DNA from 2 places in the Nonomuraea purpurea genome. Region 1 is predicted to be linked to the other one. Evidence: predicted binding sites of a transcription regulator. Region 1 holds the regulator's gene; the other holds the start of a gene.
What was found. Region 1 encodes HrcA, which represses chaperone genes, less so after heat shock. Its sites were predicted from a motif close to TTGGCACTCTCNNNNNGAGAGTGCCAA; they were not measured.
Positions count from the first base shown of each region.

Region 2: groES (co-chaperone GroES) is a predicted target of HrcA. The motif match lies at 3,107-3,133, and genes of this name have one in related genera.

Region 1 covers NZ_JBHSBI010000001.1:110,752-119,201, reverse strand. The annotation lists partial or broken gene ACFOY2_RS00545 (PhoH family protein) at 1-199, opposite strand, end outside; partial or broken gene ACFOY2_RS00540 (LAGLIDADG family homing endonuclease) at 464-709, opposite strand; partial or broken gene ACFOY2_RS00535 (PhoH family protein) at 1,271-1,897, opposite strand; gene ACFOY2_RS00530 (histidine triad nucleotide-binding protein) at 2,150-2,494, opposite strand; gene ACFOY2_RS00525 (SigE family RNA polymerase sigma factor) at 2,770-3,282, shown strand; gene ACFOY2_RS00520 (hypothetical protein) at 3,279-3,920, shown strand; gene ACFOY2_RS00515 (16S rRNA (uracil(1498)-N(3))-methyltransferase) at 3,930-4,655, opposite strand; gene dnaJ (molecular chaperone DnaJ) at 4,657-5,799, opposite strand; gene hrcA (heat-inducible transcriptional repressor HrcA) at 5,811-6,824, opposite strand; gene ACFOY2_RS00500 (hypothetical protein) at 6,982-7,815, shown strand; gene ACFOY2_RS00495 (DUF3097 domain-containing protein) at 7,833-8,450, shown strand, end outside.
Region 2 covers NZ_JBHSBI010000013.1:248,365-256,814, forward strand. The annotation lists gene ACFOY2_RS26200 (sigma-70 family RNA polymerase sigma factor) at 52-687, opposite strand; gene groL (chaperonin GroEL) at 1,013-2,632, opposite strand; gene groES (co-chaperone GroES) at 2,705-3,016, opposite strand; gene ACFOY2_RS26215 (MarR family winged helix-turn-helix transcriptional regulator) at 3,336-3,902, shown strand; gene ACFOY2_RS26220 (class I SAM-dependent methyltransferase) at 3,914-5,083, shown strand; gene ACFOY2_RS26225 (hypothetical protein) at 5,270-7,255, shown strand; gene tsaD (tRNA (adenosine(37)-N6)-threonylcarbamoyltransferase complex transferase subunit TsaD) at 7,273-8,304, opposite strand; gene rimI (ribosomal protein S18-alanine N-acetyltransferase) at 8,297-8,450, opposite strand, start outside.

The sequences.
Region 1 (8,450 bases):
AATGGATGTCGGGAATGCCATCGAGGATCTCCTGAACGATCCGCAACCCGCTCACCGTGCCCGAAGGCAGGTCAACCTGCGTCACGTCACCCGTCACCACGATCTTGGAATTGAACCCGAGCCTGGTGAGAAACATCTTCATCTGCTCGGCCGAAGAGTTCTGCGCCTCGTCCAGAATGATGAACGCGTCATTGAGGGTGTTGTGCGTCAGGAGGAAGTCCTCGGTGACGTAGAGCGAATCCTCCGCCGCCACCTGAATGCACACACACTCCGCCGTACCGCGCGGCTCGATACGGTCCACGAAGCGCATCGGACGCCCGCCACCGTACTCCTTGTACCGCTCGGCCTTCCGCGACAACCGGAACGGCTCAATGCCCTCAGGAAGCCGGATGTCGAGAATGTGGGCATCGTGACGGTGATGGACCTGTCTTCCGTTCGCCAGCCCGGGCTTGCGTCCCCTCGCGGGGCGGGTGCGCCAATAGACCACACCCCCGAGAGACTGGACCAGGAAGACGACGTCGTCACGCAATCGCGAGGACACGGTGGTGAACTGGATCCTGCATGTACGGCTGTCCTGGACGACAGGACCCCCGTCAGAATCGAGCAGGCCCTGGAGCACCGCAAGCCTGATCTCTGGCGTGTTACGGAGATATACCTCAGGGACGAACTTCGTGTGCGATCCGTGGCCCCACAGTTCCAGCCGACGCATGGCATCGGTGATCGGATTGGCGACCGCCACGCCTCCACCCGGCTGCGCCCGGCTGAGCATATATTCAAAACCGCCCCTCGGCCTCGCCCGGACGCCGGGAACAGCGCGTTCGAGCGCCTCAGCGAGTTCGGGGTCGTTCGTGGAGAACCTCGGAGTCTTCGGCCCGGTGATGCACCCGTCTCCCAGGAGCAGGCCGAGTGCGTAGGGGTCCAGGGGAACCTCGCGCTCCGGGAAACAGACCGGCGCGCTCAGCATGGGCAGCTCCCACTTCCGGTAATGAGCCGTCCGCAGGTCGCCGATCATGTCCTTCGTCCGCAGCACCCGCCACGGCTTGCCTCGGTTACCGTCGTCACGGGTGCGGACGGTCCAGAGGTGATCCTCGGAGGCGAGCACTGAGGAGCCGTCCTGGCTGAAGAGCCGGTAGATCTCCTTCTCGCCCTGGGGGTAGACGCCCAGCACGGGTGTCGGCTCGCCGTTCGACCCGATGACGAGGTCGCCGACTTCCAGCTCCCCGATGGAGCGGAACCCGTCCGGGGTCAGCACGCCCGTTCCGACAGGCTGGCTCCTTCCCCTCATGTACCCGAGCGGCGCGACCTCGATCGTGCCTGCGGCCATCAGCTTGGGGATCGAGTCGGGGTCGACCATGTCGTGCAGGGCGTCGTAGAGGGGCCGCAGGTAGGGGTCGATCTTCTCGTAGAGGGTGCCGGGCAGGAAGCCGAGCCGTTCGCCGGCCTCGACGGCGGGGCGGGTGAGGATGATGCGGTTGACTCGCTTCTCCTGCAGTGCCCGTACGGCCTTGGCCATGGCGAGGTAGGTCTTGCCGGTGCCTGCGGGGCCGATGCCGAAGACGATCGTGTGTTTGTCGATCGCGTCGACGTAGCGTTTCTGGTTGACGGTTTTGGGACGGATGGTGCGTCCGCGGGAGGAGAGGATGTCGAGGGACAGCACCTCGGCGGGGCGGTCGGAGGTCATGCGGAGCATGGCGATGCTGCGCTCGACGGCGTCGGGGGTGAGTTCGCCGCCGCTGCGGAGGACTTCGACGAGTTCTTCGAAGAGTCTCACTACGGCGCCGCTCTCGTCGGGGCTGCCGGTGACGGTGATTTCGTTGCCCCGTACGTGGATGTCGGCCCTGAAGGCGCCCTCGATGACGCGTAGTAGCTCGTCTCGGGAGCCGAGGAGGCTGACCATCGGGTATTCGTCCGGAATCAGCACCTTGGCTTGAGTGCGCGAGGGAGGTGCCGTTCGTCGGGATTCATGTAGTTCGGACATGGGCAGGCCAGTGGCCTGATGCCTCCCGGTCTCTTTCGGTGTGCTTCTCCGCCCATCGTAGCCGGGACCAGGTGGATCGCTCGCGTCAATATCGCCGCGGCCGGCTCGTGGGAGTGGTACGGACGTTACGTTACCGCCGGGGTGCTCGATCGCATCAGGCCGGTGTGTGTTTTATCCGGGTGGCCAGGTCAAGGGACGCCCGCCGAGGACGTGGGCGTGCACGTGGAAGACGGTCTGTCCGGCGCCGGGGCCGGTGTTGAACACGACGCGGTAGCCGTCTTCTGCCACGCCTTCCTGTACGGCGACGGCGTGGGCGGTTTTCAGTACGTCGTCGGCGAGTCCGTCGTCGGCGCGGGCCAGGGCTGCGGCGTCCGCGTGGTGTTGTTTGGGTATGACCAGCGCGTGGGTGGGCGCCTGGGGGTTGATGTCGCGGAAGGCCAGTGTCCTGCCGGTTTCGTAGATGATCTCGGCTGGTTGTTCCTTGGCCACGATTCTGCAGAAAAGACAGTCGCTCACGTCGGCAGCCTATCGGGGGTTGGTGGCTTCGGTCTGTTGCGAATCGGTAATCAGAGGTGCCGTGCGTACGAAGATCGACGCGGTTAGGGTGAGTGTGCGAGACTTCACGAAAAAAGACGATTCAGGGTCGGGCGAGCGCCACCTGGCGAGGACACGACTGGGTAATGCACCCTAAGGAACCGGGGACACCTCAAGAACCGGAAGAGCGTAAACCCTCTGGGAAGGTCGCGCGTCCCACAGATGTGACCACCGAAACCCTTCTGGCCGACAGGTCCATGGGGGCGGTGCCGGTCGGGTGGGATGCCGACATGGCTGTTACCGCACTCTATAGTGCGCACTTTCGGTCATTGGTGCGTCTCGCTGTGTTGCTGGTGCGCGACATGGCAACCGCTGAGGAAGTCGTGCAGGATGCGTTCGTCGCCATCCATGGTGCGTGGCGTAGACTGCGCGATCCCGACAAAGCACTCGCCTACCTGCGTCAATCTGTCGTCAACCGGTCTCGTTCGGTGCTGCGTCATCGAGCGGTCGTCGAGAAGTACGCTCCTAAGGGCCTGCCGGACGCTCCGAGTGCCGAGAACGGCGCGATCGGCGAGCTGGAACGCTCCGCCGTGATCGAGGCGTTACGCGCCCTGCCGACCCGACAGAGAGAAGCACTTGTTCTGCGTTACTACGGTGACTTGTCCGAAGCTGAGATAGCCCACGCCATGGGCATCAGCAAGGGCGCGGTCAAGAGCCACACGGCACGTGGCATGGCCGCCTTGCGATCCGTTCTGGAGAAAATGTCATGACCCAGCCCCCCGACGAGCACGGCGACCTGCTGCGTCGTGCGCTCCGCGCGGAGGCGGACGCGGTCGTGCCCTCGCCGGAAGGACTGGAGATCATCCGCGGCCGCATTGAGCGGCGTGGTGTCCGTAATCTGTTCTGGTGGCGTGCGGGCGCGGCCGCCGCCAGTGCTTTGTTGGTGGCGGGGACGATCGTGATGGCCGTTCCCGAGTTGCGCTCGAAGATCGTCGAGGTCCCTGCGCAGGTCGTCGATGATGAGACCTCGAAGGAGGCTCCGTCCAATTCCTCCACCACTCGTTCCCAGCAGCCTCCGCGGGAGGAGCCCAGCTCGGAGCAGCCGCCGGTCGTGATCGTCGACACTCCGAAGCCTTCGTCGCCGCGGCCGTCGAAGAAGGCCGAGTCGACCAGTCGTCCTTCGCCGACTCCGAGTCCTTCGCCCACTCCGTGCCCTTCTGCCACGGCCGAGCAGGCCGTGCTTTCTGAGGACTGTCCCACGGCCTCTCCGACGCCGACGCCGACGTCGGAGGAGACGGTCGTTCTGCCCACGGTGTGCCCGCCCGAGGAGTGTCCGCCGGACGACATGACGGAGACGCCGACGGAGTCGGTCAGCCCGCTGGTGGATGCCTCGCAGACCACGCCCTGACGGGGTGGCTCACCAGCGGCCGGTGCGGGTGAGCAGCACGGCTGCGGCCGCCACGCCTGCCGTGGACGTGCGCAGGACCGTCGGCCCCAGCAGGACGGGCACCGCTTTGGCGGCCCTGAATGTGCCGAGTTCTTCGTCGGAGACTCCGCCTTCCGGCCCCACGATCATCACGATGTCGCCGCCGGGCGGCAGGGTCACTCCTGACAGCGGTTCGTGGGCTTCTTCGTGCAGCACCAGGCCCAGTGCCGCCGTGGCCAGCAGTGCTTCGACGCCTGCGGTGGAGGCGGGCTCCGTGACTTCTGGCAGGTGGAAGCGGCGGGCCTGTTTGCCCGCCTCGCGGGCTGTGGCCCGCCAGCGGCCCAGTGCCTTGGCGACTTTGTCGCCTTTCCATTGGGTGATGCTGCGTGAGGCCGCCCAGGGCACGATCACGTCGACTCCGGCCTCGGTCATCATCTCGACGGCCAGTTCGCCTCTGTCGCCTTTGGGCAGCCCTTGGACGACGACCAGGCGTTGCCGGGGCGCCTCGATCTCGTGACGGCTGATCACGTCGAGCCTGAGTGCGTCCTTCAGCACCTCGCGGACGACGCACTCGGCGACGGCGCCGGTTCCGTCGGTCAGGTCGATCCGCTCGCCGGCCCGTAGGCGCCGCACGGAGGCCGCGTGGCGCCCTTCCGGGCCGTCGAGTGTCAGCTCGGCCCCGTCCAGGTTCTGGGACAGGAAGACCGGGACGGTCACGTCACCTGCCGTTGAAGGCGTCGCGCAGGCGGGAGAAGAAGCCCTGCTGGCCGGGGGCGAACTTGCCGGGTGGTCGTTCCTCGCCCCGCTGCTTGGCCAGTTCGCGCAGCAGCTCCTCCTGGGCGGGATCGAGGCGGGTGGGGGTTTCGACGTTGACGTGGATCAGCAGGTCGCCTCTGCCGGATTCGTTGAGTCGTTGCACGCCGCGTCCGAACATGGTGATGACCTGTCCGGCTTGGGTGCCGGGGCGCACGTCGATTTCTTCTGAGCCGTCGAGTGTCTCGACCGCGAGTATGGTGCCGAGTGCGGCGGCCGTCATCGGGATCTGGACGGTGCAGTGGAGGTCGTCGCCGCGCCGTTCGAAGATCTCGTGGGCTCGTTCGACGATCTCGAGGAAGAGGTCTCCGGGCGGGCCGCCGCCGGGGCCGACTTCGCCTTCGCCGGCGAGCTGGATGTGGGTGCCGTCCTCGACGCCCGCGGGGATGCGGACCTTGATCGTGCGGCGGGTGCGTACGCGTCCGTCGCCGGAGCATTCCTGGCACGGGTTGCGGATGATCGTGCCGAATCCGCCGCACTGCGGGCACGGCCGCGAGGTCATGACCTGGCCCAGGAACGACCGGGTGACCTGGGAGATCTCGCCGCGGCCGCTGCACATGTCGCAGGTGTCGGGGTGGGTGCCGGCGGCGGCGCCTGCCCCGTGGCAGACCTCGCAGAGCACGGCGGTGTCGACGACCAGTTCGCGTGTGGTGCCGAACGCCGTCTCGCGCAGGTCGAGTTCGACCCGGATGGTGGCGTTGCGGCCTCGGCGTGCCCGTGAGCGGGGCCCTCTTGTGGCGCCGCCGGCGGTGCCGAAGAAGGCGTCCATGATGTCGCTGAACGGGAAGCCCGCGCCGAATCCGCCGGCTCCCGCGCCCGCACCCGCGCCGGCGAAGGGGTCGCCGCCCAGGTCGTACATCTGGCGCTTGTTCGGGTCGGACAGCACCTCGTAAGCCTGCGTGATCTCCTTGAACCGCTCTTGGGTCTCAGGATCGGGGTTCACGTCTGGGTGCAGCTCACGGGCGAGTCGGCGGTATGCCTTTTTGATCTCGTCCTGACTGGCGTCACGGCGCACCCCGAGGGTGGCGTAGTAGTCGCTGTTTGCCACTTATCGACCTCTTATGATGCAGCCAGGATCTGGCTGACGTAGCGTGCCACCGCTCGTACCGCTCCCATCGTCACGGGGTAGTCCATCCTCGTGGGGCCCAGCACGCCGAGCCGGGCCAGTTGATTATCGCCGGAACCGTATCCGGTGGCGACGACGGACGTGCCGCGCAGGTAGGGATTTTCCGAGCCGATGCGCACGGTGAGCGCGGACGGGGTGTCTGTGGAAGTCTCGCCGAGCAGCCGCATGAGCACGACCTGCTCCTCCAGGGCCTCGAGCACGTCGCGCAGGCCGACGGAGAAGTCGGCGCCCGCGAGGTTGGCGGCGCCGGCGAACACGATCTTCTCGTCGTGCCGTTCGACCAGCGTCTCGAGCAGCACCGACAGGATCGTGGCCACGACGGGCCGGTCTTCGATGGGCAGCCGCTCGGGCAGGTCGGCGACCTGCTCGGGCACGCTGCTCAGGCCGCAGCCGTCGAGGCAGGCGTTGAGCACCGCGCGCAGGTGCGCGATGCGGGTGTCGTCGACCGCCTCGGGCAGCTCGATCACGCGCTGCTCGACGCGGCCGGTGTTGGTGATGAGCACGAGCATGACCCTGCGGTCGTTGAGCGGCACGAGCTCGACGTGCCTGACCGTCGAGCGTGTGAGGGTCGGGTATTGCACGACCGCCACCTGCCTGGTCAGCTGCGCGAGCAGCCGGACGGTGCGGGTGACCACGTCGTCGAGGTCGACCGCGCCGGCCAGGAAGGTCTCGATCGCCCTGCGCTCGGCGCCCGAGAGGGGTTTGACCTGCGAGAGCCGGTCGACGAACAGCCGATAGCCCTTGTCGGTCGGCACGCGGCCGGCGCTGGTGTGCGGCTGCGTGATGTAGCCCTCCTCCTCCAGCGCGGCCATGTCGTTCCTGACCGTCGCGGGGGAGACCCTCAGGTTGTGGCGCTCGGCCAGCGCCTTGGAGCCCACCGGTTCGTTGGTGGACACGTAGTCTTCGACAATGGCGCGGAGCACTGCCAGTTTCCGATCGTCGAGCACGTGCTCACCTCCTGCCTCTGCCCTTTCGGGGAACGCGACGTCTAGCACTCTGTGTTCCCGAGTGCCAAGTGTACGGCTCTCGCCTACAAGGTGCGATAACACTGACTGTCATCCTGCTGCTAGCGACTTACAAGCGACAGGGTTCACACTTGCGCACATGACCGACGATTCACAGCCCCGGCCGTATGATCCGCCGCCCGGGCAGGGCCCTCACCACGGTCAGCCCCAGCCTCCTCCTCCGCCTCCCCAGTACGGCCGGCAACCCGGTTCCCAGCCGCAGCACGGCCCGCAACCGGGTTCCCAGCCTGGCTGGGGGCCTGCGCCGTCGCCCTATGGGCCGCCCGCCGGCTACGGGCCGCCGCCCGAGCAGGGCCAGAGCCCGTACGGGCCGCCGCCCCAGTACGGCCAGTATGGCCAGCAACCCTCGTACCCGCCACGGATCGACGCCAAGGCGGTCAGGCCCAGTCTGTGGTGGGTCGCGCTGGCCTGGGGCATCGCCGTGGTGTGCGGCGTCGCCGGCGTGGTCGTGTTCGTCACCGGCGTGGCCGGCAGCGTGTCCGACCTGGTCCCGACCAAGACGTTCGCGTCTGGACAGACCGTGACGGTGCCGATCGACCCGGCGAACAAGCCCGCCGTCTACGTCGCCAGCGACCAGGCCGTCAACTACCAGTGCGAGGTGTCCGGCGGGGCCAGGCTGGCCAAGACCTCGGGCTCGCAGACGGTCACGGCGGGCAGCTCGGTCTGGGAGCAGATCCTCGTGATCAACGCGCCTGCCAAAGGTGATTACCAGCTCACCTGCACCAACCAGGAGGGCCCCACCGCGGTCTACGGCGTCGGCCGCGAGTTGTCCTCGGCCGCGGGCGGTGTCGCCGGCGGGGTGGTGTCGCTGATGGTGATCGCCGGAATCGGGGTGCTCATCGGGATCGCCGGTACCGTCGTCGTCCTGGTACGCCGGAGCGGCGCCCGCAAGCGCCTTGCGGTCACGGGGTGATTTGCTACGGTCCCCGTGTGTACGAGGGCGATGTACTGGCGGGGAATTGGCGGCGGCCGGGCAAGGGAAAGATCCCGAAAGTGCCCGCCGAGCTGGACCTCGTCGTGGAGGACGCCGACAGCGGCTTCTGCGGCGCGGTGGTGGCCTGTGACAAGGAGGCCGTCACGCTCGAAGACCGGTTCGGCAAGCGCCGGTTGTTCCCGCTCGCGCCCGCCGCGTTCCTGCTGGAGGGCAGGCCCGTGACCTTGGTGCGCCCGGTCGCCGCCCCGGCGGGGCCCCGGCTCAGCGCGTCGGGCTCGATCGCCGTGGAGGGCCTGCGGGCGCGGGTGGCCAGGGAGAGCCGGATCTACGTGGAGGGTGTGCACGACGCCGCCCTCGTGGAGAAGATCTGGGGCCACGACCTGCGGGTCGAGGGGGTCGTGGTCGAATATCTGGAAGGTGTGGACGATCTGCCCGCCATCGTGGCGGAGTTCGGCCCTGAGCCGGGACGGCGGCTGGGCGTGCTGGTCGACCATCTCGTCCCCGGCTCCAAGGAGAGCCGGATCGCCGCCGAGATCACCTCGCCGGACGTCCTGGTGGTGGGCCATCCGTTCATCGACATCTGGCAGGCGGTCAAACCCTCCGTGCTGCGCATC
Region 2 (8,450 bases), on a different contig from region 1:
CCTCTCCACGACCGAGCGCATCGAGCAGCGCGTCGGTCTCTTCCTCTGGCGTCAAGCCGACTCCAGCTCCGCCATCTGCCGCAACCTGGCCAACGCCCGATGTTGAGCGACGCGGACCGCACCTGGTGACATACCGAGTACATTACCGGTCTCCTCGGCAGACAGTCCCGACACCACCCGCAACAGCAGCAACTCCCGCTGGTTGTCCGGCAACCGGGCCAGCAGCCTGCGCGCGTGCTCCACCTCGATGTACCGGACGACCGTTTCCTCGGGCCCCGGCCCGTCGTCAGGTCCATCGGGCAGATTCTGGGTCGGCACGGCCGAGCGCACGGAGCTCCGCAACGCGTCGGCCACCTTGTGCGAGGCGATCCCGAAGACGAAGGACGCGAAAGGCCGCCCCATGTCCCGGTATCGCGGCAGCGCGGACAGGACCGCGATGCACACCTCCTGGGCCACGTCATCGGCAATGTGATATTGCCCTGAAACCCTGCCCAGCCTGGCACGGCAATACCGCACCACCATTGGACGCAACTCACCGAGCAGGGATTCGATCGCACTGCGATCTCCCTGCACGGCAAGGCTCGTCAGTTCCCTAAGGTCGGAGTCATCCGTCCGTGCCGGAAGTCTCGACGCGAGCCTTACCCCAATTTTGGCGTCGGCGACGCTTCCCTCGCTCACGATAGGCACTATGCCCGCACTGATCCGGCCTGTCGTCATGGCGAACGGCTACGGATTGGTCACATTGAAGCGACGATAACCGCCCGTAATCAAATGACCACACTAAGCCTTATCTGCTGACATAATGTTTCATCCCATAACCCAGAATGCGCGACAATTGTCAGACCCCCGACGCTTATCGCCCACCCCTGGTTTACTCCATTAATCCACCTTTTCCCCCACTTCCCCCCGCCGACCCACAAGCTCCCCCGGGCGGCGCCGCATGTTCCTGGCCCGGAAACGCGCATGGCCCGCACCCCCTCCGGGTGCGGGCCATGAACGGCGGGAGAAAAGGTCAGTGGCCGTGCCCGTGCCCGTGACCCTGGCCGGCGGCCGGGGCCTCCTCCTCGGGCTTGTCGACCACGAGGGCCTCGGTGGTGAGCAGCATGCCGGCGATGGAAGCCGCATTCTGCACAGCCGACCGCGTGACCTTGACCGGGTCGATGACGCCCTGGGCGATCAGGTCGCCGTACTCGCCGGTGGCGGCGTTGAGGCCCTGACCGGCGGAGAGCTCGGCGACCTTGTGCGTCACCACGTAGCCCTCCAGACCGGCGTTCTCGGCGATCCAGCGGGCCGGCTCGACCAGCGCGCGGCGCACGACGCCGACACCGGTGGCCTCGTCGCCCGTCAGGCCGAGGTCGTCGATCTCCTTGGAGACGTGGATGAGCGCGGAGCCACCGCCGGAGACGATGCCCTCCTCGATCGCGGCGCGCGTGGCGGAGATCGCGTCCTCGAGGCGGTGCTTCTTCTCCTTCAGCTCCACCTCGGTGGCCGCGCCGACACGCAGCACGCACACACCGCCGGCGAGCTTGGCCAGACGCTCCTGCAGCTTCTCGCGGTCCCAGTCGGAGTCGGACTGCTCGACGGCAATCTTGATCTCCTTGACCCGGTCCTCGATGGCCTGCTGGTCGCCTGCGCCGTCGACGATGGTCGTGTTGTCCTTGGTCACCACGACGCGGCGGGCCTGGCCGAGCACTTCGAGACCGACGTGCTCCAGCTTGAGGCCGACCTCCTCGCTGACGACCTGGCCGCCGGTGAGGATCGCGATGTCCTGCAGCATCGCCTTGCGGCGGTCGCCGAAGCCCGGGGCCTTGACGGCCACGGAGGTGAAGGTGCCGCGGATCTTGTTGGTGACCAGAACGGCCAGGGCCTCGCCCTCGACGTCCTCGGCGATCACCAGGAGCGGCTTCTTCGTCTGGGCGATCTTCTCCAGCAGCGGCAGGAAGTCCGCGATGGAGGCGATCTTGCCCTGGGTGATCAGGATGTAGGCGTCCTCGAGGACCGACTCCATGCGCTCGGGGTCGGTGACCATGTAGGCCGACAGGTAGCCCTTGTCGAACTGCATGCCCTCGGTGAACTCGAGCTCCATGCCCATGGCGTTGGACTCTTCGACGGTGAGGACACCGTCCTTGCCCACCTTGTCGAACGCCTCGGCGATCAGGTCGCCGATCTGCGCGTCCTGAGCGGAGATCGTCGCGACGTTGGCGATCTCCTTCTTGTCCTCGACCGGCCGGGCGCTGGCGAGCAGCTTGTCGCTGATCTCCCTGGCGGCCTTGTCGATGCCGCGCTTGAGCGACAGCGGCGAGGCGCCGGCCGCCACGTTGCGCAGGCCCTCGCGGACCATGGCCTGGGCCAGGACGGTCGCGGTGGTGGTGCCGTCGCCCGCGATGTCGTTGGTCTTGGTGGCCACTTCCTTGGCGAGCTGGGCGCCGAGGTTCTCGTAGCGCTCTTCCAGCTCGATCTCACGAGCGATGGTCACACCGTCGTTCGTGATCGTCGGCGCACCGAACTTCTTGTCGATGACGACGTTGCGGCCACGCGGGCCGAGGGTTACCTTCACGGCGTCCGCGAGGGCGTTCACGCCGCGCTCGAGCGCGCGGCGGGCGTCCTCGTTGAACTCCAGGATCTTCGCCATTGCTGAAAGTCCTCTCCTAGCGTCGAAAGCCCCGGCCGCCCTCAAGAGCGCCCGGGGCTCGACACATCCGGCTTACTTCTCGATGATCGCGAGAACGTCGCGGGCGGAGAGCACGAGGTACTCCTCGCCGCCGTACTTGACCTCGGTGCCGCCGTACTTGCTGTAGAGGACGATGTCGCCCTCGGAGACGTCGAGCGGAATCCGCTTGTCGCCGTCCTCATCCCAGTTGCCGGGGCCCACCGCGAGGACCTTGCCCTCCTGCGGCTTCTCCTTGGCGGTGTCCGGGATGACCAGGCCGGAAGCGGTGGTCTGCTCTGCCTCAAGCGGCTGAACCACAATGCGGTCGCCGAGCGGCTTAACGGGAACCTTGGTGGCGGTCGTCACGATCGGACCTCCCCTTCAGATTTGAATGATCTAGAAGAGGCGACCAGCGGGGCCTGCCGTCGCGGGTGTCAGACCTGCCTCGTCGCACGTTTGGCACTCTCAAGGGGAGAGTGCCAACAGGAAACATATGCAAGAGGGGCTTGACAGTCAACACGAACGCGTCTGCTGAGAGCGATCAGGCCCACCAGCCTATGACGAGGTCGGCCCCGATGCCCCGCCGCGCCGACGTGGACGGCCTACGCGCCCGGCTCTTCAGGCCATGCCGCACAAGGTGACAACGTCAAATATTTCAATGTTAAAGTTTTGCTACGATATCAGGGTGGATGACGCGATCGATGTGATCATCGGGCAATGGGCGCGTACGCGGCCCGACGTCGACGTGTCCCCCATGGGTGTCGCCGGACGGGTGTCGCGCGCCTCGCGGCTGCTGGAGCGTGGGGCCAGGGAGTTCCTGACCGGGCACGGGCTGGAGGCGTGGGAGTTCGACATGCTGGCCACGCTGCTGCGCAACGGCGACGACGCCACGATGTGCATGAAGGACATGTCCACGGCCGGGATGGTCAGTCCCGGCGCCCTCACCAACCGGATGGACCACCTGGTCAAGCGGGGGCTGGTCACCCGCGGGCAGGCGCCGGGCAACCGGCGCAAGACGCTGGTGTCGCTCACGGAGGAGGGGCGCCGGGTGGTCGACGACGTCCTGGAGCGGCACGCGGCCAACGAGGACCGCCTGCTCGCCGGGCTGTCGCCCACCGACCGCGAGGCCCTGTCGGCCCTGCTGCGCAAGCTGCTGGTCTCCCTGGGCGACACCCCGGCGTCGTGCGGGGACGCCCCCGGCCCCCGTGAGAGCCCCACCCTCGCGGCCTCTCGACCCCCGCGGTCGCGCTAACGTCGTTCGACGTGGACCTCGACGCCTTCAACGAGCTGCTCACCCCGCGCGGCCGGCAGGCGCTCGCCGCGGCGGGAGAGCTCGCCGGCGCCGACCCGGTCGCCGCCGCGACGAAGCTGCGCAGGACGTACGACGCGACGCTCACCTCGGCGGCCCTGACCCAGGCGACCCTGCGCGAACGCGCCAGAGCCAAGTTCGGCCAGGACGCAGGCTCGATGTACTTCACGCCCCACGGCCTCGAACAGTCCACCCGCGCCGAGGTCGCCGAGCACCGCGCCCGCCGCCTGACCGAGGGCGCGGGTTCGCCCACGGTCGTGGACGCCTGCTGCGGCATCGGCGGCGACCTCATCGCCCTGGCGCGCGCGGGCTGCACGGTGACGGCCGTGGACGCCGACCCGCTGACCGCGGCCGTGGCCGGGGCCAACGCCGAGGCGCTCGGGCTGGGCGACCGGGTGACGGTGACCGTGGCCGACGCGGCGACGATCAGGCCGGAGGATTACGACGTCCTGTTCGCCGACCCGGCCCGCCGTACGAGCAGGGGCAGGACGTTCGACCCCATGGCCTACTCGCCGCCCTGGCCCGTGGTCCTCGATCTGGTCTCCAGGGCCCGCAGAGCCTGCCTCAAGGTCGCCCCCGGCATCCCGTACGAGTTCATCCCCGAAGGCGCCCAGGCCGAGTGGATCTCCTTCAAGGGCGAGGTCAAGGAGGCCACGATCTGGGCCGGCGAGGGCGGGCCCCGGCAGGCCACCCTGCTGCCCGCCGGGCACACCCTGACCGCCACGGGCGCGCGGGCCCCTGTCGGCCCCGTCGGCCGCTACGTGTACGAGCCGGACGGCGCCGCCATCCGGGCGCACCTCGTGGGCGAGGTGGCCGAGATGGTCGATGGCCGTCTGCTCGACCCGATGATCGCCTACATCGCGGCCGACGACCCGACGAACACCCCATGGGCGACCCGGTATGAAGTGACCGACGTCATCCCGTTCTCACTGAAAAAGCTGCGCGCGATACTCCGAGAGCGAAAAATCGGAAATGTCACCATCAAAAAGCGCGGCTCCGCCGTCGACATCGAACGGCTCCGCACCGATTTGCGGCTCAAAGGGGACAATTCCTCGGTAATCATCCTTACCAGAATTCTCGACAAACCCTCAGTTCTCATCTGCAACCCCCTTCTACCTGCATGAACAGGTGAGTCAGGAGCTAATCCCGATCTTTGGATTCGCCCCCGCCTGACCTTGATCGAAAGGCTAAGGTGGACGGGCGGGAGTTCTCCCTGCTAATGCGGTGCCCCGCGTTCTCGCCCGTTCATTTGCAAACCGGACCTATCCCACCGCTGCGCGGCAGACCGTCGGCGACGAAGGAGCCTTTCGGTGGACCATTCCAACCACACCACCCTTCTCCAGGCAGGCGGCCAGTCCGCGGTCTCCGAGAGGATGCGAGACCTCCTCGCGCGTGCCGCCCAAGATCATGTGTACGAGCAGCGCACCCAGGGCGCGGTGCTCGACGAGATCCGCCAGCGGCTGGAGGGCATGGAGTGGCTGCTGCGCGAGGTGCGAGAGCGCGAGCTGGGCGGGCTCAGCGGCACGCTCGAATCGGTCAGCGGGCGGCTCGACGAGATCACCGCCAAGCCGCCGATGTGGGCCGAGGGGCTGGCCCAGCACGTCGAGGCGGTCCGCGACCACGTCGACGCCGTCGGCGAGCGGGTCAACCACGTGGACGCCAGGGTCACCCCGGTCGCCGAGCTGCCGAGCCTGTGGGCCGACCTCGGCACCGTGGGCGAGAGCGTGGAGGAGGCGCTCAACCGGCTGCAGTCCGTGCTCGACACCACTGATGGCATCACCAAGGGAATGTCCGATTTCGCCGTGACGCTGGCCAACCTGCATTCGAGTATGGAGGCCGCGGCCGGCAGGTTCACCAGGCTCGACAAGTCGATGTCCGAGCTGGCCACCCGTACCGACCGCGTCGAGATCGTGGTCGGCGACCTGTCCGAGAGCGTCAACGAGCGGCTGACGGGCACGGCCGAGCAGATGTCCGCCCAGGCCGAAGCCGCCGAGCAGCGCCTGACCACCCGCCTGGAGGAGACCGACCAGCGGCTCACCGCCAGGCTCGACGAGACCGACCAGCGGCTGACGACCCGTCTGGAGGAGACGGGCGAGCAGCTCACGGCCAGGCTCGACGCGACCGACGAACGTCTCACCGCGCGCCTCGACGTCACCGACGAGCACCTCAGCAGCCGCCTCGACGCCGCCGAGCAGCGGCTGACCGCGCGGCTGGAGGAGACGGGCCAGCGCCTCGGCAGCCGCCTCGACGAGACCGACCAGCGGGTCGCCGCCCAGCTCGCCGAGACCGACGAGCGCGTGGCCCTGCGCCTCAAGGAGGCCGACGAGCAGCTCACCACTCATCTGTCCGACATCGAGCAGCGTCTGACCACCCGGCTCGACGAGGCCGACCAGCACCTCGCCGTCCAGCTCGGCGAGAGCGAGCAGCGGCTGGCCGCCCGGCTCAGCGGCGTCGACTCCAGGCTCGAACGCGCCGAGGGCCGCCTCATGAGCCTCGAAACCAGGCTGACCGGGTTCGACGGCCGCCTGGAGTCCACCGAGGAGTGCCTGTCCGACATCGACGGCAGGCTCGACGGCCTCGACGGCAGGATGGGCGGCCTCGACAAGCGCCTCATGTCCATGGACGGCCAGCTCGGCGGCGTCGACAGGCGGCTGAGCGCGGTAGACGGCCACCTGGGCCGCCACGACGACCGCTTCGACGCGCTCGACGTCCGCATCGACGCCCGTTACGCGGCCCTCGACGACCACATCTCCGCCACCGACCAGCGCCTCAGCGAGGGCGCCACCCGCAACGAGGGCCGCTTCAACAAGCTCGACAACCAGATCGACGCCATCGACGAGCGCCTGGTCGAGGCCGAAGAGAGCCTGAGCGGCCGGCTCGACACGATCGACGGCCACGTCAGCGGCCTCGACACCCGCTTCAACGGCCTCGACACCCACATGAACGGCCTGGCCACCCGCGCCCAGCAGGCCGGCGAGCACCTGGAGTCGGTCGACGACCGCATCGAGGCCGTCCACCAGCGCGTCAGCCAGCTACCCGCCGCCCTGGCCATCCCCGAGCGGGTCGGCGAGCTCGTCAAGGCGCAGACCGGCGAGCAGGCCGAGCGGCTGACCGCCGCCGCGAACACCCTCACCGACCTGGTCAGGACGCGCCCCGACCGCGACGAGCTGGCCGCGACCGTCACCGGCATCGTGGCGCCGGCGACCAACGACCTGACCAGGCGCCTCGGCGCCCTGGAGGAGACCATGCTGGCCCTGGCCGAAGCCCTCCTGCGCCCCATCAGGGCGAAGGACTGACCCGGAGCCGGCAGGGCTCACACGTGAACGGTCGTGATCGGCAGTGAGGAGTCGGCGGGGATCTCCAGCGTCGACGGCGTGACCCCGGCCGCCACCAGGTCGGAGCCCAGGGCCGCGACCATGGCGCCGTTGTCGGTGCACAGGCCGGGCCTGGGCACCCGCAGGCGCACCCCCGCCGCCTCGCACCGCTCCTGAGCCAGCGCCCGCAGCCGGGAGTTGGCCGCCACGCCGCCGCCGACGAGCAGGTCGCGCACCTCGTACTTGCGGCAGGCCTGCAGCGCCTTGCGGGTCAGCACGTCGACCACGGCCTCCTGGAAGGAGGCGGCCACGTCGGGCACGTGGACGGACTCGCCCGACGCCTCGCGGGCCTCGACCCAGCGCGCCACGGCGGTCTTGAGGCCGGAGAAGGAGAAGTCGAGCGTGCCGTCGTCGATCTTGCCGCGGGGGAACACGATCGCGCTGCCCGAGCCGTCGCGGGCGACCCTGTCGATGTGCGGCCCGCCGGGGAACGGCAGCCCCAGCACCCTGGCGACCTTGTCGAACGCCTCGCCGGCCGCGTCGTCGACGGTCGAGCCGAGCGAGATCACGTCTTCGGCCACGTCGGGCACGAGCAGCAGCGAGGAGTGCCCGCCGGAGACCAGCATGGCGATGCACGGCTTGGGCAGCGGCCCGTGTTCGAGCTGGTCGACGGCCACGTGGGCGGCCAGGTGGTTGACGCCGTAGAGGGGCACGCCGAGCCCGAGCGCATATGACTTGGCCGCCGCGACCCCCACCAGCAGGGCCCCGGCCAGCCCTGGACCGGCCGTGACGGCGATGGCGTCGATGTCGGAGAACTTCAGCCCGGCTTCGGCCAGTGCGGCCTCCACGGTGGGCGTCATGGCCTCCAGATGGGCGCGCGAGGCGACCTCGGGCACCACGCCGCCGTACCTGGCGTGCTCGTCCATGCTGGAGGCGATCGTGTTGGCCAGCAGGGTGTGGCCCCTGACGATGCCGATGCCGGTCTCGTCGCAGGAGGTCTCGATGCCCAGGACCAGGGGTGCGTCAGTCACCAAGCTTCCTTCTCATCATGATCGCGTCGGTGCCGTCGTCGTAGTAGCGGCGACGGGTACCGATCTCCTCGAACCCGAAATGCCGGTAGACCGCCTGCGCGCGCGGGTTGTCGGCGCGTACCTCAAGGAAGATCTCCCGCGCTCCC